4 regions of the Streptomyces sp. NPDC005706 genome follow, and region 4 is predicted to be linked to each of the others. Evidence: riboswitches for the same ligand, from Rfam matches in the RefSeq annotation. Region 4 holds a riboswitch; each other region holds the start of a gene.

What was found. Region 4 has a riboswitch for cyclic di-AMP ahead of ABZ478_RS24110 (M23 family metallopeptidase). Riboswitches for the same ligand answer to the same signal wherever they lie in the genome.
Positions count from the first base shown of each region.
Region 1: it holds a riboswitch for cyclic di-AMP, as region 4 does, so the genes downstream of both, ABZ478_RS27735 (M23 family metallopeptidase) here and ABZ478_RS24110 (M23 family metallopeptidase) in region 4, are expected to answer to the same signal.
Region 2: it holds a riboswitch for cyclic di-AMP, as region 4 does, so the genes downstream of both, ABZ478_RS15525 (C40 family peptidase) here and ABZ478_RS24110 (M23 family metallopeptidase) in region 4, are expected to answer to the same signal.
Region 3: it holds a riboswitch for cyclic di-AMP, as region 4 does, so the genes downstream of both, ABZ478_RS03960 (C40 family peptidase) here and ABZ478_RS24110 (M23 family metallopeptidase) in region 4, are expected to answer to the same signal.

Region 1 covers NZ_JBEXYS010000021.1:114,680-120,398, reverse strand. The annotation lists gene ABZ478_RS27750 (GNAT family N-acetyltransferase) at 1-94, opposite strand, end outside; gene ABZ478_RS27745 (HPr family phosphocarrier protein) at 274-555, shown strand; gene ABZ478_RS27740 (GntR family transcriptional regulator) at 705-1,400, opposite strand; gene ABZ478_RS27735 (M23 family metallopeptidase) at 1,602-2,357, opposite strand; cyclic di-AMP (ydaO/yuaA leader) riboswitch at 2,370-2,533, opposite strand; gene ABZ478_RS27730 (pitrilysin family protein) at 2,779-4,167, opposite strand; gene ABZ478_RS27725 (pitrilysin family protein) at 4,164-5,558, opposite strand.
Region 2 covers NZ_JBEXYS010000007.1:122,482-128,200, reverse strand. The annotation lists gene ABZ478_RS15535 (ATP-dependent Clp protease proteolytic subunit) at 1-384, shown strand, start outside; gene ABZ478_RS15530 (hypothetical protein) at 392-700, shown strand; cyclic di-AMP (ydaO/yuaA leader) riboswitch at 1,042-1,265, shown strand; gene ABZ478_RS15525 (C40 family peptidase) at 1,269-1,742, shown strand; gene ABZ478_RS15520 (ATP-binding protein) at 1,935-2,393, opposite strand; gene ABZ478_RS15515 (helix-turn-helix transcriptional regulator) at 2,605-3,465, shown strand; gene ABZ478_RS15510 (DUF397 domain-containing protein) at 3,475-3,699, shown strand; gene ABZ478_RS15505 (8-amino-7-oxononanoate synthase) at 3,795-4,922, opposite strand; gene bioB (biotin synthase BioB) at 5,070-5,719, shown strand, end outside.
Region 3 covers NZ_JBEXYS010000002.1:70,479-76,197, reverse strand. The annotation lists gene pcrA (DNA helicase PcrA) at 1-1,019, opposite strand, end outside; cyclic di-AMP (ydaO/yuaA leader) riboswitch at 1,303-1,475, shown strand; gene ABZ478_RS03960 (C40 family peptidase) at 1,483-2,637, shown strand; gene ABZ478_RS03955 (hypothetical protein) at 2,716-3,720, shown strand; gene ABZ478_RS03950 (hypothetical protein) at 3,698-4,051, opposite strand; gene ABZ478_RS03945 (NlpC/P60 family protein) at 4,476-5,540, shown strand; gene ABZ478_RS03940 (response regulator transcription factor) at 5,556-5,719, opposite strand, start outside.
Region 4 covers NZ_JBEXYS010000016.1:18,354-24,072, reverse strand. The annotation lists gene ribA (GTP cyclohydrolase II) at 1-611, opposite strand, end outside; gene ABZ478_RS24130 (MarR family transcriptional regulator) at 763-1,302, opposite strand; gene ABZ478_RS24125 (dihydrofolate reductase family protein) at 1,372-2,505, shown strand; tRNA gene ABZ478_RS24120 (tRNA-Met) at 2,572-2,645, shown strand; gene ABZ478_RS24115 (PP2C family protein-serine/threonine phosphatase) at 2,847-4,133, shown strand; cyclic di-AMP (ydaO/yuaA leader) riboswitch at 4,296-4,464, shown strand; gene ABZ478_RS24110 (M23 family metallopeptidase) at 4,472-5,518, shown strand; gene ABZ478_RS24105 (aldo/keto reductase) at 5,663-5,719, shown strand, end outside.

The DNA.
Region 1 (5,719 bases), on a different contig from region 4:
TGATGCGCGCGGTGCCCCCGTCGCGCAGCACCACGTCCGCCTCCCAGTGAGCGGGGTACTCGTGCCGGTCCTGCCGGTCCGCCGGGCTCTGCATGGGCCCCAGGGTACGGCTCGCGTACGGCGACGTCGCGAGGCAGTCTGTGGAGGGCGACAAGCCGGATCGAGGCCGCGATCCGGCGGCGGCACCGCGGCGGGACGCAGGACCGCCCGGGGCACGCTTCACGATATGGGAAACTGGTCTAGACAACCCTGAACACCGAAGGGCAGCAACACATGGCTGAGCGCCGCGTCAACGTCGGCTGGGCCGAGGGCCTCCACGCCCGCCCCGCCTCCATCTTCGTCCGAGCCGCCACGGCCACAGGCGTCCCGGTGACGATCGCCAAGGCCGGGGGCAACCCCGTCAACGCGGCCTCCATGCTGGCCGTCCTGGGTCTGGGCGCCCAGGGCGGCGAGGAGATCGTCCTCGCCTCCGACGCCGAGGGCGCGGACATCGCCCTGGACCGTCTGGCCAAGCTGGTCGCCGAGGGCCTCGAGGAACTGCCCGAGACGGTCTGAGCCCTGGCTCACGAGAAACACCGGAGCCGTGCCGTCCTTTCCGGGCGGCACGGCTCCGGTGTTTCACCGATTATTCCGGTGCGCGGGAAATCCGGGCACCGGAAATACCCCGCCCCGAAATTCCCTCTTCTTTGTATACGGCCCCCGTGTTAATTACGCGGGCTCGACATGTTTACAACGTGTTGCGAAGTCCTCACACGGTCCGGGCGACCCCCGCCGCCGGAAAAACGCAACCGGTGCGCGGCCGTCGCGCGCTCAGTGTGCAGCGCCGTGACGGCACGCGCGCGTTCGCCGTCGCCACGCGCCACCGCGTCCACGATCGCGCCGTGCTCGGCCCAGGAGTCCACCGGGCTCGGCGGGGCCACCACCGCGTACATCCAGGCGATCTTGTGCCGGAGCTGGGTCAGCATCGACGTCAGCGAAGGGCTGCCGGACGCCTGGGAGAGCGTCTCGTGGAACCAGCCCCCCAGCGCGCGCAGATCCTCGCTGTTGCCCCTCCTGGCCCGCTCCTGCCCCAGCCTGACCAGGCCGCGCAGCACCTTCAGATGGGCCTCGGTACGCCGCTGGGCGGCACGGGCGGCGCCGAGCGGCTCCAGGAGCATGCGCATCTCCAGCAGGTCGGCGGCCTCCTGCTCGGTCGGCTCGGCCACGCACGCGCCCGCGTGCCGCCGGGTCACCACGAAGCCCTCCGCCTCCAGGGTGCGCAGCGCCTCACGGACGGGGACGCGCGAGACGCCGTAGCGGCGGGCCAGGACTTCCTCGGTGAGCCGGCCGCCTCGCTCATGGACACCCGCGACGATGTCGTCCCGGATCGCCGTGCACACCGAGTGCGCCGGAATACGCATGACCGACCTCCGCCTTGATCCCCGTGAAACGCCGACGATGGACGTGTTGATCCGTGACTCTATTCCAAGGGAGCGGAATTTCCGACGGCGGGCCGGAATCCATGCATATTTTTTGGCCGACCGCGCCGTCACGCATAGCTGAAAACCGCGAAAGCCCCGGCTCGGTGAGCCGGGGCTTTCGGATGTCCGCGCGGGACGGGGTCAGACGTGCACGCCGTGCTTGCGGAGGTAGGCGATGGGGTCGACGTCCGAGCCGTAGTCGGGGGAGGTACGGGCCTCGAAGTGCAGGTGCGGGCCGGTGACGTTGCCGGTCGCGCCGGACAGGCCGATCTGCTGGCCCGGAATCACCTTCTGACCCACCGTGACTCCGATGGACGACAGGTGCCCGTACTGGGTGTACATGCCGTCGGCCATCCGGATCACGATCTCGTTGCCGTACGCCCCGCCCCAGCCGGTGGAGACGACGGTGCCGGCGCCGACCGCGTGCACGGAGGTGCCGCTGGCGGCGTGGAAGTCGATGCCCGTGTGCGAGCCGGAGGACCACAGGGAGCTGCTGGCCTGGTAGGCCGTGGAGACGTACGAGTGCACGATCGGGGCGACGAAGGCGTTCAGGCGCTTGCGCTCGGCCTCACGGGCGGCGCGCGCCGCGGCCTCGCGTTCCTTCTTCGCCTCGGCGGCGGCCGCCTTGGCGGCGGCCTCCTCGGCCGCCTGCCGCTCGGCGGCCTGGGTCTGAGCGGCGGCCTGCTCGTCGATCTGCTCGGCGACGTCGTCGCTCACACTGATCACCGGAGTGAGGCCGGTCTGCTCGACGGGCTTCTCCGCGGCGAGCGCCGGCGAGGCCGCGAGGGTGCCGATGACACCGGTGGTGGTGAGGGCTGCGACACCCGCCGCCTGAGCGGTGGTGCGCTTGACGCGGCCGGGCTTGCGGTGCTTCCCGGAGGCGCACATGAACGCCATGAAGTGGCTGGTCCTTTCCTTCCCTCTCGCCTACCGGGTTAGCTGACGGGTTCGGAGCAGGAAGGTCTCCTACGGACCCCCTCGCTCGCGCGCGGGCGTCCGATTCACCCCAGGGACTGCGATGGGTCCCCGGCTCCCCTGGCTCGCGCCGTACGGGGACTCGGCGATGACTGTCCGGTGCCGCGGACGCGGCGCACTGCCTGACGGACAGCCCGGAAGACGCTAAGCGGGCCGGTCCCCGGCGCCCAAACGAATCCGTGATTTTGTAGCGCATCCCACAGGGCAGACAGGCAACCTCTGCCCCAATTCGGACATCTGAACAAGGACGGTTCACCCGTTTCGGGAAGGACCGCACACACGAGGGGGACCTGACGGCCCGTCGGCCGCGAGGTCCCCACGCGCGCGTGACGCCGTCCGGCCGCTACTCGGCGGCGACGACGGTGACTTCGCCGATGCCGAGCGCCTCCACGGGCTCCTTGATCTGCGCCGCGTCACCGACGAGGACCGTCACCAGGCCGTCCACCGGGAAGGCGCTGACGACCGCCGCGGTGGCCTCCACGGTGCCGGTGGCCGCGAGCTGCTGATACAGCGTCGCCTGGAAGTCGTCGGGCAGGTGCTGCTCGACCTGGTCGGCCAGGGTGCTCGCGACGGCCGCCGCGGTCTCGTACTTCAGCGGCGCCACCCCGACCAGGTTCTGCACGGCGACGTCCCGCTCGGCGTCGGTCAGGCCCTCGGCCGCGAGGGTGCGCAGCACCTTCCACAGGTCGTCGAGCGCCGGGCCGGTGTTCGGGGTGTCCACGGAGCCGCTGATGGCGAGCATCGCGGCGCCGGTGCCGTCCGGGGCGGACCGCAGGACCTGCCCGAAGGCGCGCACGCCGTAGGTGTAGCCCTTCTCCTCGCGCAGGACGCGGTCCAGGCGGGAGGTGAGCGTGCCGCCGAGGCAGTAGGTGCCGAGCACCTGGGCGGGCCACACCCGGTCGTGCCGGTCGGGGCCGATCCGGCCGATGAGGAGCTGCGTCTGGACGGCGCCGGGCCGGTCGACGATGACGACCCGGCCGGTGTCGTCGGCGGTCACCGGCGGCACCGGGCGCGGCTCGGCGGGGGTGCCGGTCCAGGCGCCCAGGGTGTCGGCGAGCAGGGCGTCCAGATCGGTGCCGGTGAGGTCGCCGACCACGACCGCGGTCGCGGTCGCGGGACGGACATGCCGGTCGTAGAAGGCACGGACCGCGGCCGCGTCGATCTTCTCGACCGTCTCCTCGGTGCCCTGGCGCGGCCGCGACATGCGCGCGGTGGCCGGGAACAGCTCCCTGGAGAGCTCCTTGGCGGCGCGGCGGGAGGGGTTGGCCAGCTCGTGCGGGATCTCGTCCAGCCGGTTGCGCACCAGCCGCTCGACCTCGCTCTCCGCGAAGGCGGGGGCGCGCAGGGCGTCGGCGAGCAGGCCGAGGCCCTTGGCCAGGCGGGAGGCCGGCACCTCAAGGCTGAGCCGGACGCCGGGGTGGTCGGCGTGCGCGTCGAGCGTGGCGCCGGCCCGCTCCAGCTCGGCGGCGTAGTCCTCGGCCGAGTGCTTGTCGGTGCCCTCGGAGAAGGCCCGCGCCATGATCGTGGCGAGTCCGTCCAGGCCGGACGGCTCGGCGTCCAGGGGCGCGTCGAGCAGCACCTCCACGGCGACGACCTGCTGGCCGGGGCGGTGGCAGCGCAGCACGGTCAGGCCGTTGTCCAGCGTGTCGCGCTCGGGGGCCGGGAACGCCCAGGGTTTGGCCTCGCCCGGCTGCGGCTGGGGGTGGAAGTCCATCGGGGCGAGCTCGCTCACTTGGCCGTCTCCTCGTTGTCGTGTCGGCCCTCAACGGTCGCTTCGGCCTCCGGGTCCTCGGGGACGTCCGCGTCCTCGACGGCCTCCGGGGACTTGGGCTCGTACACGAGGACCGCGCGGTTGTCCGGGCGCAGGTGGGCCTTGGCCACCTCCTGGACCTGCTCGGGGGTCACCTGCAGAACGCGCTCGACGGCCGTCAGGGCGAGCTGCGGGTCGCCGAACAGGACGGCGAACCGGCACAGTTCGTCGGCGCGGCCGGCGACCGTGCCGAGCCGGTCCAGCCACTCGCGCTCCAACTGGGCCTGGGCGCGCTCCATCTCCTCGGGCGTGGGGCCCTCCTCGGCGAACCGGGCCAGCTCCTCGTCGATCGCGGCCTCGATCACCGGGACCTCGACGTCACCGGAGGTCTTCACGTCCAGCCAGCCGAGCGAGGGCGCGCCGGCCAGCCGCAGCAGACCGAAGCCCGCCGCGACGGCCGTACGGTCGCGGCGCACCAGCCGGTTGTACAGACGGGAGGACTCGCCGCCGCCGAGCACGGTCAGGGCCAGGTCCGCCGCGTCCGCGTCGCGCGTGCCGTCGTGCGGGAGCCGGTAGGCGGCCATCAGGGCGCGCGCCGGGACCTCCTCCTCGACGACCTCGCGCAGTTGGCCGCCGATGACCTCCGGCAGCGAGCCGTCGCGGGGCGCGGGCTTGCCGTCGTGGCCGGGGATCGAGCCGAAGTACTTCTCGATCCAGGCGAGGGTCTGCTTCGGGTCGATGTCGCCGACCACGGACAGCACCGCGTTGTTGGGCGCGTAGTACGTCCGGAAGAACTGGCGCGCGTCCTCCAGGGTGGCCGCGTCCAGGTCGGCCATCGAGCCGATCGGCGTGTGGTGGTAGGGGTGGCCCTCCGGGTAGACCAAGGCGGTCAGCTTCTCGAAGGCGGTGCCGTAGGGGACGTTGTCGTAGCGCTGGCGGCGCTCGTTCTTGACGACGTCCCGCTGGTTCTCCATGGACTCCTCGTCCAGGGCGGCCAGCAAGGAGCCCATGCGGTCGGCCTCGAGCCAGAGGGCGAGCTCCAGCTGGTGGGCGGGCATGGTCTCGAAGTAGTTGGTGCGCTCGAAGCTCGTGGTGCCGTTCAGCGAGCCGCCGGCGCCCTGCACCAGCTCGAAGTGCCCGTTGCCCGTGACCTGGCCGGAGCCCTGGAACATCAGGTGCTCGAAAAGGTGAGCCAGGCCGGTGCGTCCCTTGACTTCGTGGCGGGAGCCGACGTCGTACCACAGGCAGACCGCCGCCACCGGGGTCAGGTGGTCCTCGGAGAGCACCACGCGCAGACCGTTGGCCAGACGGTGCTCGGTCGCTGTCAGGCCCCCGGAGCCTGCCTCGGCTGTGGTCGTGTGACCCATGGGCATGTACGTCCCTTCGCGAGCGGAGGCGGTTGATGGAAACCGCGGTTTTCCTGCCGGTCCTGCCACTGTATGCAAGCGTGCGGAGCCTCGGCGAAGTTCCCGCCGGACGTACGCCCACAGCGGATCGCGTAGCCTGCGTCCCGCGTGCCGTGGGAGGGCTTCCC
Region 2 (5,719 bases), on a different contig from region 4:
GACACGATGCGCTACGTCCGCTGCGACGTGGAGACCTACTGCCTGGGCCAGGCCGCCTCCGCCGCCGCGGTCCTGCTCGCGGCCGGCACCCCGGGCAAGCGCTTCATCCTGCCGGGGGCGCGCGTGGTGCTCGAGCAGCCCGCGCTGCCCGAACCGGCCCAGGGACAGCCGAGCGACCTCCTCATCCAGGCCGGGGAGCTGACCCGGATGCGGGCGCTGATGGAGGGGCTGCTGGTCCGGCACACCGGGCGCACGCCGGAGCAGGTCGGCCAGGACCTGGAGCGGGATCTGGTGCTGGACGCGCGGGGCGCGCTGGCGTACGGACTGGTGGACGGTGTCGTCCCGAGCCGCAAGGCCGCTCCCGGCGCCGAGCGGGCGGAGTGACCCGCCGATGCTGCCGCCGGAGCTTCCGCCGCTGCCCGCGCTGACCAGGGCCGAGGGCGAGCTGATCGACCGTTACCTGGAGGCGGCCGACCTGCTGGGCCGGATCAACCCGGCGCGGCCGGGAGACACCTACAGCGGGCTGCGCGCGGCGCAGGCCCTGGTGCGCAAGGCGGCCGAGCTGCGCGACGCGCTCGCCCTGATGCACCGGCGGGGCGAGACGGAGCTGCACGGGGACACGCTGGCACGGGCGCTGCGGGTGCTCGACGGTGAGCGCCGTACCGCGCGCGTCGTGCTCCCGCCCGATTGCGTGGGCTGACCCGGACGCCGGTTCCCGCGCCGGGTGGACCCGATCGTCGACGGTCCGCCCGGCGTGGAGTTGAAACGGCCCGAACGACGTACCCCCGGCCGGAGTATCTCCGGGCTTTTTTTCTGACTCTCCGACTTGCGCGATCGGCGGATCGGGGAGATGCGCGGAGACGCTTTTTCCCAGGTCCGGGGCTACGTCCGGGAGTTGACGGAGACTCGAACAGAGCAGTGTCCACCCGAACGGGTGAGTGGTGAGTAACGCCACAAATCCCCGGTTCCATTGGGATTTTCGGACACCTGTGAGTGAAGATCCCTGTCTGACGACAAGACCCCGCCACCGCGGCGGGGCGATCCGTGCGGACGCCGAGTCCTGCCGCCGCCCGGATGACCGGTCGACAGGAGTGGATCGGCAGGAGTGGAGGACCCAGGCAAGACGGGTCGCCGGGACGGACGTTCGTCGCAGACGGACGGTCGTGCCGAGCAGCCCTTGGGGTGAAGCCGCGGCAACGCGGCCGGGCCACTTCGCCAGCCCGAATCCGACAGGTCATCCTTCACAGGCGGCTGACGAAGGGTTGCGCATGACTGCGCTGAATCGTGTCCCGTCGATGATGGCCCGGGCCGGTACGGCCTCGGCTCTTACGCTTGCCGCGGTGGGCGGCTCCATCGCCGTGCCCGGCCTGGCCGGTGAGGCCTCGGCCGCCACGCTGGCGACGAAGGCTCTGCACATCGCCGCCTCCAAGAAGGGCTCTCCTTACCAGTACGGGGCAACCGGTCCGCGCCGATTCGACTGCTCGGGTCTGACGCTCTACTCGTTCAAGAAGGCGGGCAAGAAGCTGCCGCGTACGGCAGCCCAGCAGTACAACCGGACCCGGCATATTTCCGCCGGCCACCGCAGGGCCGGTGACCTGGTCTTCTTCCACTCCGGATCCAGCGTTTACCACGTCGGCATCTACGCCGGGAAGGGCAAGATCTGGCACGCCCCGAAGACCGGGGCCGTGGTGCGGCTCGAGAAGATCTGGACACGGAGCGTCTGGTACGGCCGGGTCAGCTGACCCGGCCCAGCCCCCGGAGCGGCTCCAGCAGCAGGGCCGCTCCCCCTGACCGTCGGCGCCGTCCCGGCGCCCGCCTGAAGCACGCGGGCGGCCCCGGGGCGGCGCGGCCGCGTCCGGCTCCGTGACGGGCCACCGAGGCGGCCGCAGGGCCGCGCGCCGGGCCGCGGTCCCCCGGCTTCCGCAGTTCCTCTTCTAGGGTTCCTGCTGCCCGGCCGTCGTGAGCTGCTCCCCCTGGGGCGTCCACGGCAGTTCGATCGACACCGTCTTGCCGCCCTCGCGGGTGGGGCGGACGCGGAGTCTGCCGCCGCACTCGGCGGTGAGCCAGCGGATGATGACCATGCCGCGCCCGTTGTCCTGCTGGACGGCGGCGGGCAGTCTCTTCGGAAAGCGCGGATGGCTGTCCGTGACACCGATGCGCAGGTGTTCGTCACGGTCCAGCGCGATGTCGACCGTGAAGGTGGGTGACTGACCGAAGGTGTGCTGCACGGCGTTGGTGGCGAGTTCGGAGACGATGAGTCGCACGGTGTCGGCCACGTCGGTGTCCGACGGCAGGCCCCACTCCGCGAGGGTGCCCACCACGTAGGAACGGGCCGCGGAGACCGAGGCGGGATCGCTCGGCAGAGTGACGGATGCTTCCAGGTGGTCTGCCATGGCGACGTCGTCCCTTTCCCACGGGACCGCAGTCCGACGAGGAGCGGATGGTTCGAGTACGGTCCCGGACTGGTGCTTCTTCGCCAGACTGCCATCACCGGGCCGGTCAGGGGAGCGATCCACCAAGATATGCATATATCTGTCGCCCGAAGCGGTGAACTCTGCGACGCGAGACCGTATCCGGGCGGCCCGGAAGGAGTAAGGAGTTCCCATGCAGAACGGTCCCGCGGTCCGGCGCCGCAAGCTGGGCGCCGAACTGCGCGCGCTGCGCACCGGGGCCGGGCTCACCAGTGGCGAGGCGGCCCTCCTGGTGGGCTGGCACCAGTCGAAGGTGAGCCGCATCGAGACCGGCGCCAGCGGGGTGAGGCCGGCGGACGTACGGTTACTCCTCGACGCCTACGACGTCCGGGACCGGCAACTGCGCGACCTGCTGCTGATGTTGACGGGCTCGAAGGACGCGGGCGGCCGCAACCGCTGGTGGCACGCGTACCGGGGCGTCCTGCCGCCCACCTACCGCGACTTCATCAGTCTGGAGTCGCAGGCGAGCGGGATGCGCACCCTGGAGACCACGGTGGTTCCCGGCCTACTGCAGACGCCCGAATACGCTCGCGCGGTGACCCGGGCGGCGGTGGAGGGAGTGGACGAGGAGCGGCTGGACGCCCTGGTGGAGGTGCGGCTCGCGAGGCAGGACGTGCTCCGGTCCGAGCCGCCGCTGAAGCTGACCGCGGTACTGGACGAGGCGGTGCTCAGGCGGGAGGTCGGCGGCCCCGAGGTGATGGCGCGGCAACTGGAACGGCTGATGGAGGCCGCCCGGCTGCCCCAGGTTCGGCTCCAGGTACTGCCGTTCGCGGCGGGGGCGCATATCGGCCTCACCGGGCCTTTCGTTATCTTCTCATTTCCGAGCACTTCTGATCTGGACGTGGTTGTTCTCGACCAGTTGACGAGTAGCCTCTACCTGGAACGGAAAGAAGACCTCATGGCCTACGCCGAGGCCTTCGACACCCTTCAGTTCCACGCCCTTTCACCCGAGGAATCGTTGGACTACATCGCCGGGATAGGTGACGGCGCGTAAGGAGGCACCATGACAGCACTGCCTCGGAACGTCCCAGCCAGTACCGATCTGCACGACGTGCGGTGGCTGCGCAGCAGCTACAGCACCGGAGCGAACAACTGCGTGGAGACGGCCCGGCCGCACTCCGGCCCGTGGGCCGGACTGCTCGCCGTGCGCGACTCCAAGGCTCCGGCCGGACCCGCGCTGCTCTTCTCCCCCGGGAGCTGGGCGGGCTTCGTGGCAACGCTCCGGTGACCGGGTCGAACCCGACCTGACCACCGGCCGGCGGGCCGACCCCTACTGATCAGATCCGATCACTTTCGCCAGATGTGCGGCCGTGTCACGCCGACTCATGGTCGCGCCTCGCGAATCACACGTACAGCGCGTTCGATCTCGGCCCCGGAGAGGTCCGCACGGGCGGTCAGCCGCAGCCGCGAGATGCCGTCGGGCACGGAAGGAGGACGGAAGCAGCCCACGGCCAGGCCTGCCGTACGGCAGTCGGCCGCCCAGCGCACGGCCTGCTCCGGGGACGGAGCCCGCACGGAGACCACCGCGGCGTCCGGTCGTACCGCCTCCAGACCCGCGGCGGTCAGCCGTGCGTGCAGTTCGGCGGCGACCGCGCGGGCCCGTTGCGCCCGCGACGGCTCGCGCCGCAGCAGCCTCAGCGCCGCGAGCGCGGCGCCCACGGCCGCGGGGGCGAGACCGGTGTCGAAGATGAACGTGCGGGCGGCGTTGACCAGGTGGGCGACGACCCGGGCCGGCCCCAGCACCACACCGCCCTGGCTGCCGAGCGACTTCGACAGTGTCGCCGTGACGACCACGTCCGCGGCGCCCGCCAGCCCGGCGGCGTACGGAGCGCCCCGGCCGCCGTCACCGAGCACCCCGAGCCCGTGCGCGTCGTCCAGGACCAGGCCCGCGCCGTGCTCACGGCACGCCTCGGCCAGGGCGGCCAGCGGTGCCGCGTCGCCGTCGACGGAGAACACCGTGTCGGAGACGGCGATCGCCGGTCCCGGGTGTGTGCCGAGCGCCTTGCCCACGGCCTCCGGGTCGGCGTGCCCGACCACCTGGGTGGTGCCCCGGGCGAGCCGGCAGCCGTCGATGAGCGAGGCGTGGTTGCCCGCGTCGGACACGATCAGGGACCCGTGCGGGCCCAGCGCGGTGACCGCGGCCAGGTTGGCGGCGTAGCCGGAGGAGAAGACCAGGGCCGCCTCGAAGCCGCAGAAGTCCGCCAGTTCCCGCTCGAGCTCGGTGTGCAGCTCGGTGGTACCGGTGACCAGCCGGGAACCGGTGGACCCGCCGCCCCAGGTCCGGGCGGCCCCGGCCGCTCCCTCGGCGACCTCGGGATGGTGGGCGAGACCCAGGTAGTCGTTGCTCGCCAGGTCCAGCAGCGGCGAGTCGGCCGGGCGCGGGCGCAGGGTCCGTACGAGTCCGGCGCGACGGCGCGCCTCGGCCTGCTCGTCGATCCAGCCGAACGCCATGGGTCCTCCGGGGCTTTTGTAGGTAGCGGACAGACACTAGCCGTACGGCCCTCCACCCAGGGTGTGGCAATACCCACACGGTGAACCGTCTCCGTTGTGCAAACTCTCCTTGGCCCGAGGCGGTCCCGTAGGACAGGATCGTGCCTCATGGACCTGCTGAACACGCTGGTGGACAAGGGGCTTCGGCGCGAGTCGCCGACCCGCGACGAGGCTCTCGCCGTGCTCGCCACCTCCGACGACGACCTGCTCGATGTGGTGGCCGCGGCCGGCAAGGTGCGCCGGCACTGGTTCGGCCGGCGCGTGAAACTCAACTATCTGGTCAACCTCAAGTCCGGCCTGTGCCCCGAGGACTGCTCCTACTGCTCCCAGCGGCTCGGCTCCACGGCCGGCATCCTCAAGTACACCTGGCTGAAGCCCGGCGAGGCCTCCGAGGCCGCCGCCGCGGGCCTCGCGGGCGGCGCCAAGCGGGTCTGCCTGGTGGCGTCCGGGCGCGGCCCCACGGACCGGGACGTGGACCGGGTCTCCGAGACCATCCGGACCATCAAGGACCAGCACGAGAACGTCGAGGTGTGCGCCTGTCTCGGCCTGCTCTCCGACGGCCAGGCCGAACGGCTGCGCGAGGCGGGCGCGGACGCCTACAACCACAACCTGAACACCTCCGAGGCCACGTACGGGGACATCACCACCACCCACACGTACGCCGACCGGGTGGACACGGTGAACAAGGCGCACGCCGCCGGGCTGTCCGCCTGCTCCGGGCTGATCGCCGGTATGGGTGAGAGCGACGAGGACCTGGT
Region 3 (5,719 bases), on a different contig from region 4:
ATCGTCGCACCCCGGAAGGCGTAGATCGACTGGTCCGCGTCACCCACCACGCAGAGTTCGGCGGGCGGCAGGTCGGACTCGCCGGGCGGTACGTCCTCGTCATGCTGCCCGGTGCCCACCAGTTCTCGTACGAGGGCGTACTGGGCGTGGTTGGTGTCCTGGTACTCGTCGACCATGACGTGCCGGAACCGGCGGCGGTAGTGCTCGGCGACGTCCGGGAAGGCGCGCAGCAGGTTGACCGTCGTCATGATCAGGTCGTCGAAGTCCAGCGCGTTGGCCTCGCGCAGCCGTGACTGGTAGAGCGCGTAGGCCTGGGCGAGGGTCTTCTCGAAGCCGTCGGTGGCCTGGGCGGCGAAGTCCTCCTCGTCGATCAGCTCGTTCTTCAGGTTGCTGATCTTGGCGCTGAAGGACTTCGGCGGGAAGCGCTTGGGGTCGAGGTCTAGGTCGCGGCAGACCAGGGACATCAGGCGCTTGGAGTCGGCGGCGTCGTAGATCGAGAACGACGACGTGAAGCCGAGCCTCTTGGACTCGCGCCGCAGGATGCGCACGCACGCGCTGTGGAAGGTCATCACCCACATCGCGCCGGCGCGCGGGCCGACGAGCTGCTCGACCCGCTCCTTCATCTCGCCCGCGGCCTTGTTGGTGAAGGTGATCGCGAGGATCTGGCCCGGGTGCACGTTCCGCGCGGCGAGGAGGTGGGCGATGCGGTGGGTGAGCACGCGGGTCTTCCCGGAGCCCGCGCCGGCCACGATGAGCAGCGGCGAGTCGGCGTGGACGACCGCGGCGCGCTGGTTGTCGTTCAGCCCCCGCAGCAGCGCGTCCGGGTCGATCACGGGACGCGGGGCGCCGTCGCGGTAGTGGGTGTCCCGGTCCGGCGGCACGTCGAACTTCCCGCCGAACAGATCGTCCGGAAGGGGCTCCGGAGCGTGATCGTCCTCGGGCGGCGGCGGGGGCTCCTCCGCGTGCCCGCGAGGGGCCTGGAGGTCCGCCAGGAAGCTGTCGTCAAAGAGGCTGCTCATCGCTCTACGAGTTTAGGGGCCCGCACCGACAACCGGTCCCGGCACCGGAAAGTCGGCACCCGTGAGGTCCGCGACACGACACGGCAGCGGCGCGTCGGCCATCGCGCCACGGCTGCGGCCGAACTCCTCACACTGCGAAAGCACCTTGTCACGCCCGTATGAAACTGGCCCCGGGTCACGGAAATGTATCGGACATATGGCACAGCAACCTTCACAGGAGTCACACGAGTTGGCTAGGTTGCCGTCAGGCCGCACGACCCCTACCGGCGAACCTCGCCGGGCCGCGCGGCCTCCGCCGAGTCCGGTGCGCCCCTTCGCGGCGACCGGAGCCGGGGACCCACCGATCCTGGGGTGAATCGGCCGACTCCCGCCCGGGACGACGCCGTAGGGCAACCCTTCCGAACCACCCGCCCGAACCCGACAGCTAACCCGGTAGGCGGCACGTTGGAAGGAGTCGCCACCCTTGGCGTCGCACCGCAAGCCGGGTCCCCCGGGAACCCGCGGGACGGGCATCCGCACCCCCGTCCTGGCCACTGCCGCACTCACCTCCGTGGCCGTCCTGTCCCAGACGGCCGGGGCCGCTTCGGCCTCCGCCTCCTCCGCGGGCGACGGCAGGCCGAGCGTGGAGGAGGTCGAGAAGAAGATCGACGAGCTGTACCGCAGGGCGGACCCGGAGGAGGAAGCCGCGGCCGCGCAGCGGGCTCGCGCCGAGGCCCCGCGCGCGGAGGCCGTCCGGCGTCCGGGCCTGTTCACGAAGGCCCGCGAGGGGCTGGCCCCGTTCGCCGCCGCTCCCGAGACGGCCGGCTCGCTGCTCGCGGAGTACCCGGACGACCACTTCGCCCAGAACCGGCTGATGAACCGGCTGGCCTCCCGGGTGAAGGGCGCGGCCGGGCGCGGGAAGACTCCCAGGGCCCCCGAGGCGCCGGCCGCCGCACAGTACGACGTGAAGACGGCCAAGGCGGCCGTCCAGCACAAGCTCACAACCGCGCGCGAGCTGCTGTACCGGCTGACGGCTCCGGTCCCGGATCAGGCTCCGCCTCCTGCTCCGGTCCCGGTCGTGGATCCGGCTTCGGCTTCGCTCCTTGCCCCGGACCCGGCTCTGACTTCGGTCCCGGCTCCGCCCTCGGCCGTGGCCCCGCACTCGGTCCTGGCCCCGCACTCGGCTCCGGCTCCGTCTTCGGTCCCGGCCCGGGCCCCGGAGCGGCCGCGGTCCGCGGCGCGGCCGGTGAGCGTGCCGCCCGTCGCCCCGCCGGCCCCCGTCACCAAGGCCGAGAAGGCGATCGCCTTCGCCCGCGCCCAGATCGGCAAGCCGTACGTCTCAGGTGCCAGCGGGCCAGGCTCCTACGACTGCTCCGGCCTCACCCAGGCCGCCTGGAAGGCCGCCGGCGTCACCCTGCCGCGTGCCGCGCGTGACCAGGCCGGCATGGGCGCCGCGATCCCGCTCGCCGAGGCGCGCCCAGGTGACCTGGTCTTCTTCCACGACGACAGCAGCCACGTGGGCCTGTGCACGGGAGCAGGGACGATGATCCATGCCCCGCGCCCCGGTGCGTATGTGCGCGAGGAGCCGGTCCACCTGGCGGGCGAGTCGGTCGTTCACCGGGTGGTGCGGCCGGCCTGACGGTGCTCTTTTCGGGCTCCACGCGCGCGTGCCCCGCGAGCGCCGGCGCCGCCGCTCCCTAGCATCGGGCGCATGCCCATGCCCGGCTTCTCCGGTCTGCGTACGTGGTGGGCGGGGCGTCCGCCGGCGGCGGGGGCCGCCGTCATGGCGAGCGGCATCGTGTCGGTTGGCCTGCATCTGACCGGTCCCGAGACGGTGTCGCTCGTCTTCCTGTGGCTGGCCTGCCTCGCCTGGCTGGCGCTCGCCGCCGACTTCGCCGTACGGCTGGTGACGCAGCGGCCGCGTTGGCTGGCCGAGGCGAAGAGCCCCGGCGCGCTCTCCGCGGTCGCCGCCACGACGGTGGTCGGCACCCGGTTCTCGCTGCTCGGCCGGCAGACCCTGGCCGAGGCCGCCCTGGCACTGGCGGTCCTGCTGTGGCCGGTGCTGCTGCTTCTCGTCGTACGCCACTGGGGGCGGCGCATGCCGGGGGCGGTGTTCCTGTGTTGTGTGGCCACACAGGGGCTCGCGGTGCTGGCGGCCACCCTGGCCGCGGCGGAGACGACGGCATGGCTCGCGCGCGCCGCGCTGCTGCTGTTCTGGCTGGGCCTGGTCCTCTACGGCCTGGCGCTCGCGCGCTTCGATCCCCGTCAGGTGCTGGAGGGTGCCGGGGACCACTGGATCGCGGGCGGGGCGCTCGCCATCTCGGCGCTGGCCGGGGCGAAACTGCTCGCCGCCGACAGTGCGCGGCTGTATCTGTGGAACGACGACGACCGGGGCGTGCTGCGCGATGTCACGGTCACGCTGCTGGCGCTGGACCTGGCGTGCTGCGTGGTCCTGCTGGCCGCCGAGGTGGCCCGGCCGCGGCTGCGCTTCGACGTGCGGCGCTGGTCGACGGTGTTCCCGCTGGGTATGACGGCGTCGTCGACCCTGTCGGTCGCGGCGGTCCTGAACATCGGGTGGCTGCGGAGTCCGGGCCAGGTACTTGTGTGGCTGGCGGTGGCGGTGTGGCTGGCGGTCGCGGCCGGCGCGGTGCTCGCGGCCCGCGCCGGCCTCGTCAGGGCGCGTCAGGGCGCGCTGAGCCTCAGGTCCACAGCACGGCGATGAAGATGTTCGCCATGGTCAGCGCTCCGACGAGTCCGAAGACGCGCTTGTCCACCTTCTCCTCGTCGCGCTGGACGTAGACCAGTCCGAGGATGACGATCAGCAGGGCCAGCTTCACGCCGATCTTGAAGGTGTTGACGTGGTGGCCGTCGGCCTCGTTGAGCCCGACGAGGGCCACGCCGGTGACCAGCATGGTGAACGCGCCGTGCAGCATCCCGGGGACGAACCGGGCCGTGCCCTGGCCCATCGCCTTCATCTGGGTGAGGAAACCGCCAAGCAGCGCGGCGATACCGATGATGTGCAGGCCGACGAGGAGATGGATGAGTACGTCCATGACCAGGAGCCTATGAGGGAGTCCCGGACGGCCGGTCACCGGGCCCGCCCCACGGCGCCGCCCCTCGCGGGGGATCTTGCATATATGCGCCGCATAGCACCACACGGCCCCCGCGGGCCCCTCAATGCACGCTTCGGTCACTACGCAGCGTGAAGGCGGCAGCCATGGCCCGGCAATGCGATCACAGAGGCGTACGTCCCGGTCCGTCTCGGCCACTTCCGTACAGTGCGTTACCAACCTGTCACAGTCCGGCCTAGCGTCCTCCCCCAGGTGACCGGCTTCCCACCGCCGCCCGGGCCAGGGGCGGCCGCCGGCCACCTCCGCCGAGAAAGGTCCGGCGGCGGCCCGTTCCCCTGTGCGGGCCGCCGCCGGACACCCCTACCGCTCGGCCGCAGAGGTCCCATGGAAGGACGTGACGGTCCAGGTGGCAGCCCACCGCAAGCCCCGACAGCGCTCGCTCGGCGGCAACACGGCCCGCACGGCCGTCACCCTCGCCCTGGCGGGCGCGGCCACCGCGACGGCCTTCGAGGGGACGGGCAACGCCGAACCGCAGCTGACGCCGACCCAGGTGAAGGCCAAGGTCGACAAGCTGTACCAGGAGGCGGAGAGCGCCACCGAGAAGTACAACGGGTCGAAGGAGCGGGCGGACGCGGCCCAGCGGCGGCTGAACTCGCTGCGGGACGAGGCCGCCCGCAGGCAGCAGAAGCTCAACACGGCACGTGACGCGCTCGGTTCGCTGGCGGCGGCGCAGTACCGCGACGGCGCCATCGACCCCTCCTGGCAGCTGGCGCTGTCCAGCGCCCCGGACCGGTACCTGGACGGAGCCGCGTTCGCGGAGCGGGCGAGCGACCGGCAGGCCGGGACGGTGGCCCGGGTGCGGGAACAGCTCCGCCAGATCGAGCAGTTGCGCGGCGCCGCCCGCGTCGAGCTGAAGTCACTGCGGTCGCGGCAGGCGGAGGTACGACGGCACAAGCAGACCGTCACCGCGAAGCTCGGGGAGGCGCGCAGGCTGCTGGCCCGGCTCACTCCCCCGGAGCGGTCACGGATCGCCGCTGACGGCACCGCCGCCGGGCACGCCTCGCGCTCCGCCTCGGACACCCGGGCGGCCCTGGAGCAAGCGGGGTCCGCCGCCGCCTCCGGCTCCCGTGCGGCCGCGGCCGTCGCCTACGCCTACCAGAAGCTCGGCAGCCCCTACGTGTGGGGCGCTACGGGGCCCAGCGCCTTCGACTGCTCGGGGCTGGTGCAGGCCGCCTACCGCTCCGCGGGCGTCTCCCTGCCCCGCACCACCTACGCGCAGATCAACGCGGGCCGGCGAGTGCCCCGGTCCCAGCTCCAACCCGGCGACCTGGTCTTCTTCTACTCCGGCATCAGCCATGTCGGCATCTACATCGGCAACGGCCGGATGATCCACGCCCCGAACCCGTCGGCACCGGTCCGGGTGGCCCCCGTCGACGAGATGCCGTTCGCGGGGGCGACCCGGGTGGGGTGAGGGCGCCGCGGCGGGTCAGACCAGCCGGCGTGCCGTGGCCCAGCGGGTCAGCTCGTGGCGGTTGGAGAGCTGGAGCTTGCGCAGGACCGCCGAGACATGGGACTCGACCGTCTTGACCGAGATGAAGAGCTGCTTGGCGATCTCCTTGTAGGCGTAGCCGCGGGCGATCAGGCGCAGTA
Region 4 (5,719 bases):
TCGACCAGCGGCAGCGTGTGCTGGGTCTGCAGGACCTTGGCGCGCAGGTAACGGACGTTGTGGGCCGTGGTGAAGACACCGGTCGGCACCCGGTCCCGGACGAGGACGCCGAGCGAGCGCAACTGCTGTGCCTTGTCGGGGTTGTTGGAGAGCAGGTCGAGCTCCCCGATGCCGAGCGCGCCCAGCATCTGGGCGGCGGCCGTGTAGTCGCGGGCGTCCTCCGGGAGACCGAGCGCGGCGTTGGCCTCGTAGGTGTCGAGGCCCTGGTCCTGGAGGGCGTAGGCGTCGAGCTTGTTGTACAGGCCGATGCCGCGCCCCTCCTGGCGGAGATAGAGCAGCACGCCCCCGCGCTCGGCGATGCGTTCGACCGCCTCGCGGAGCTGCGGCCCGCAGTCGCAGCGGGCCGAGCCGAAGACGTCCCCGGTCAGGCACTCGGAGTGCAGCCGCACCAGCGGAACCGCCCCGGGCTCGCCGAGGACGACGGCGACGTGCTCCTGGCCGTCGCCGAGGCCGTGGAAGGTGACGAGTTCGGCGTCGACGCGGTAGCCGTCGGCGAAGTGCAGCGGCACCCGGACGCGGGCGCGCGGGGTGGCGGCGGGGGTGTCGGACATACGGGCCTCCGGGTTCCGTCCGCACCTGCTTCAGATTTGAAGCAGTGGCTAGGTCCGGGACCCTACCGCATGCTTAAAAGTTAAAGCAACGCATTTCGCGGGGGCGCCGCGCGGCGCCCGTGTCTGGGCCGGCCCCGCACCCGGGCCGCGCTCAGGAGCGGGGCGGCTCGGGCGGCTGCCCCGAACAGGGCGACGATCGCCGCCGCCACGGCACGTCCTCCGCCGCGGCCCCCGTCTCCTCCCCCTCCAGCACCCGGGCCACCCCGGCGCAGATCTCCTCCAGCTGCCCCACCTGCTCGGGCGTGAGCCGGTCGAACAAGGTGGTGCGGACCGTCTCGACATGCCCGGGTGCCGTACGCTCCAGCACGGCCATCCCCTCCTGCGTCAGCACCGCGAGACTGCTGCGCCGGTCCCAGCGGCAGTCCTCCCGGCGCACCAGCCCGTCCCGCTCCAGCCTGGTCACCGCGTAGGTCAGCCTGCTGCGGGTGATCTTCAGGGTCTCTGCGAGGTCGGTCATGCGCAGTCGCCGCTCGGGCGCCTCGGAGAGGTTGGCCAGCACGGAGTAGAACAGGTGGGGCATGCCGGCCTCCTGCTGGAGCTGCCGGTCGATGGCGTCCTCCAGCAGCCGGGAGGCGGCGATGTAGGCGCGCCAGGCGCGCTGCTCCTCGGGGGTGAGCCAGCGGGTCGTCATGTCGCCAGTGTAAGTTTGTTTCAAACTTGAACCAAGGCTCCGCCGGGGTCTTCGCGAGGGAGCGCGCCGATGCCGTACCCGTACGTCCTGCTGTCCGCCGCCGTCTCCCTCGACGGCTACCTGGACGACACCGGCCCCGACCGGCTGCTGCTCTCCGGTCCGGCCGACTTCGACCGCGTCGACGAGGTGAGGGCCTCGGCGGACGCCATCCTGATCGGCGCCGGCACCATCCGCGCCGACAACCCCCGGCTCCTCGTCAACTCGCCCGGGCGGCGCGCCGCCCGAGTGGCCGAGGGGCGGCCGGCGTACCCCCTGAAGATCGCCGTCACCGCCTCCGGCGACCTCGACCCGGCCGCGCACTTCTGGCACACCGGCGGCGAGAAGCTCGTGTACACCACGGACCGGGGCGCCGGACGGGCCGCCCGCGTCCTCGGCGCGACCGCCGACGTGGTGCCCCTCGGTCCCGAGCTCGACTGGCGCGCCCTGCTGGAACACCTGCACGACGTGCGCGGAGTGCGGCGCCTGATGGTCGAGGGCGGCGGAACCGTCCACACCCAGCTCCTCCAGCAGGGTCTCGCCGACGAACTCCAGCTCGTCCTCGCCCCGCTCTTCGTCGGTGACCCGGCCGCCCCGCGCCTGTTCGGCCCGGGGGAGTACCAGGGCGGCCGGCTCCGGCTCACCGAGTCCCGCCGTATCGAGGACGTCGTCCTCATGCGCTACGAACCCACCGCCCCCGGCACCGGCCCCGCGCCGGCCGCCGCGGACCGGCGCTGGCTGGCCACCGCCTGCGAGCTGGCCGCCCTGTGCCCGCCCTCCCGCACGGCGTTCAGCGTCGGCGCGGTCGTGGTGGCCGCCGACGGCACCGAGCTGGCCCGCGGCCACTCGCGCGAGGGCGGCGACCCCGTGGTGCACGCCGAGGAGGCGGCCCTGGCGAAGCTGGACCCGGCCGACCCCCGGCTGCCCGGCGCCACCGTCTACAGCAGCCTGGAGCCCTGCTCCCGCCGCGCCTCCCGCCCCGCACCCTGTGCCGAGCTGATCCTGCGCGCGGGCGTGCGCCGGGTGGTCACGGCCTGGCGGGAGCCGGACACCTTCGTCCCCGGCGCCGACGGCACCGGGGTGCTGGCGGCCGCCGGCGTGGACGTCGTCCTGCTCCCCGAGTACGAGGGCCCGGCCAAGGCGCCGAACGCCCATCTGCTGCCCTGAGCGGCACCGCGCGGAAACGTGTGTGCGGAGCACCCCCAGGGATGGCGTATGCTTGAGACACAACGACGCGGGGTGGAGCAGCTCGGTAGCTCGCTGGGCTCATAACCCAGAGGTCGCAGGTTCAAATCCTGTCCCCGCTACTGAAGACTCAGGGCCGGAATCCAGTACATGGATTCCGGCCCTGAGTGTTTCCCGCCCGGCTCCCGCCGGACACCGAGGGAGCCGCGCCCACAAGGCGAGTGGCGTACGTCACAGCAGGTCATCCGCTCGGGCCACAGCAGTCGCCCGCCTCCCGGGCTCCCGCCACGCTGGTCGTACGTCGAGGACACGGGAGACCAGCAGTGCGCCCTGGTGAGGTGGAGGAGAGCCCGTACGCCAGGGCGGGCGACAGATTCCCCGGCGGACCCGCACCGGACCCGGACCCGGACCCGGACCCGGACCCGGACCCGGGCCCCGGCACCGGCCCCGCGCCCCTGCCGCCGGAGCGGTGCCGCCGCCCCGTCGCGCGCACCCTGCCCCACGCCCTCTCCCTCCTGCTCATCGCCGGCGGGCTGCTGTACGACCTGCTCACCCCGCGCGACTTCACCGCCGTGCCCTTCTTCACCGCCGCTCCGCTGGTCGCCGCGCCCCTGGCCTCGCTGCGCACCACGCTCCTCACCGGGCTGGCCGCCCTGGCCGCCACCTATGTGGTGCACGCCCACTTCGGCCCGGGCCTGGACGTCAACACCGTCACCCAGATCGTCACCGTGGCCACGGTCGCCCTGCTGGCCGTCGTCATCAACCGGGTCGTACGCCTCGGCGACCGGCGGCTCGCCTCCGTCCGGGAGATCGCCGAGGCTGCCCAGCGGGCCGTGCTGCCCGAGCCCGCTCCCCGCATCGCCGGCCTCGACATCGCGGCCCGGTACGAGGCGGCGCAGGAGGGCGCGTTCATCGGCGGCGACCTGTACGCGGTGCAGGACGGCCCGCACGGCGTACGGCTGGTCGTCGGGGACGTGCGCGGCAAGGGGATGGGCGCGGTCGCCGCCGTCGCCGTGGTGATCGGGGCGTTCCGGGAGGCCGCCGAGCACGAGGCCACGCTGGAGGCGGTCGCCGGGCGGCTGGAGCGGGCGCTGGCCCGCGAGGGCACCCGGCGCGGCGTCGACGCGCTGGAGGGCTTCACCACCGTCGTCCTCGCCGAACTGCCCCACGGCGAAGGGGTGGTGCGGGTCGTCAACCGCGGCCATCCGCCGCCCCTGCTGCTGCACGCCGACGGCACGCTGCGCGCCCTGACCGCGGACGAGCCCGCGCTGCCGCTCGGCATGGGCGACCTCGGCCGGTGGCCCGACCGCGCGGCCGAGTACCGCTTCCCGGACGGTTCCACCCTGCTGCTGTTCACCGACGGCCTCACCGAGGCCCGTGACGCCCACGGCCGGTTCTACGATCCGGTGCGCCGGCTCGCCGGGCGCCGCTTCCCCGACCCGCCCACTCTGCTCACCCGGCTCGCCGCGGAGGTCAGGCGGCACTCCGGGGGCGGCATGGCGGACGACATGGCGCTGCTGGCCGTACGCCGACCCGGGGCGGATGTGACCAACAGTGATCGGACGGCAGCCCTCCGCTTCACTGCTGAGTCACCATCAAAAACTCCGTGACTCCTGAATGCGGGTCAACTCGCCCGTTTTTCACGGCCGTGCGGCGTACGTCCACTCTCGGAAACGTTAATGATCAAGCCGAACGGCTTGGAATCTCACAGGTGGGTCTATTAACGTTCGATAACGCAGCGCGGTCGTCCCAGCCGTCACAAGAGGCGGCTCCGTGCGCACGCGCCGAATCCCGCAAGGGAACCGGGGAACCACCACCTTGGGGTGAATCACGCGGATGCCACCGTGAACCGATCCGGTTCTCGGTACGTATACGCGCGTAGGAGACCTTCCTGCTCCGAACCCGTCAGCTAACCCGGTAGGCGGAGGAAGGAAAGGAGTACGCCCGCGTGGCGTCCAACCGGCCTGCCCCCGAAGCCCCATACGTGCCCAGCCAGCGTGACACCGAAACATTCGGCTACGGCGGCTACAGCGCCGAAGAGGGTCCCTGGGAGGAATGGAACCCCACCGAGGAGTCCGTCCGCCCCGTACGCGGCCGGCACCGCGTCGCCAAGCAGCGCGGCGGACTCGCCCGCAGCTCCACCGTCCTCGGCGTCGGCGTCATAGCGGCAGTCGGCGCGGGCGGCATGGCCAGCGCCCACACCGGCAAGCCGCCGGTGTCCATCTCGATGCCCGACCTGCCCTCCGTCGGCTCCCTGTTCGACGACGACCACTCCGAGGCGTCCAAGGCCACCACGGCCTCGCTCAGCTCGGTCGGCACCACCGCCGCCGACAGTGAGCAGGACGCATCCGACGCGGGGGAGACCCTGCGCAACAGGATCATGGCGCAGGCCGAGCAGCAGCAGAGCAAGGCCGACTCCACGGCCACCGCGGCAGCGGCCGCCGCCGCCGGGCAGAAGGCCGCCGACGCGGCCGCCGAGGCGCAGAAGGAGGCCAAGGCCGAGGCCGAGGCCAAGGCCGCCGAGGCCAAGAAGGAGGCCGAGGCCGCCGCCAAGAAGAAGGCCGAGGAGGAGCGGCTGGCCGCGCTGGCCAAGCAGTACACGCTGCCGACGTCCTCGTACACGATCACCTCGACCTTCGGCCAGGCCGGTTCGATGTGGTCCTCCGGCTACCACACCGGCCTCGACTTCGCCGCGCCCACCGGCACGCTGATCAAGGCCATCCACAGCGGCACCGTCACCGAGGCGGGCTGGGCCGGCGCCTACGGCTACCGCACCGTCCTCACCCTCGACGACGGCACCGAGCTCTGGTTCTGCCACCAGTCCTCGATCAGCGTCTCCGCCGGCCAGAAGGTCAGCACCGGCGACGTCATCGGACGTGTCGGCGCCACCGGCAACGTCACCGGCCCGCACCTGCACCTGGAGGTCCACCCCGGCGGCGCTGCCACCGGCATCGACCCGATGGCGTGGCTGCACGGCAAGGGCCTCAATCCCTGAGCCCGGCCCGGGCCTCCTGAGCCCGGCATCCGGCATCTCGATCCAGCAGCCCTGACGCCCCCGGCGTCAGGGCTGCGGCCGTGTTCACACACCGTTCGCACGGTCCCGGAATGGGCGGTACCGGGGTGATCGTTGTAACCGGACATGACTGCTTCTCTGCGCAAACTCGGCTCCTCCGACCTCGAGGTCTTCCCGCTCGCC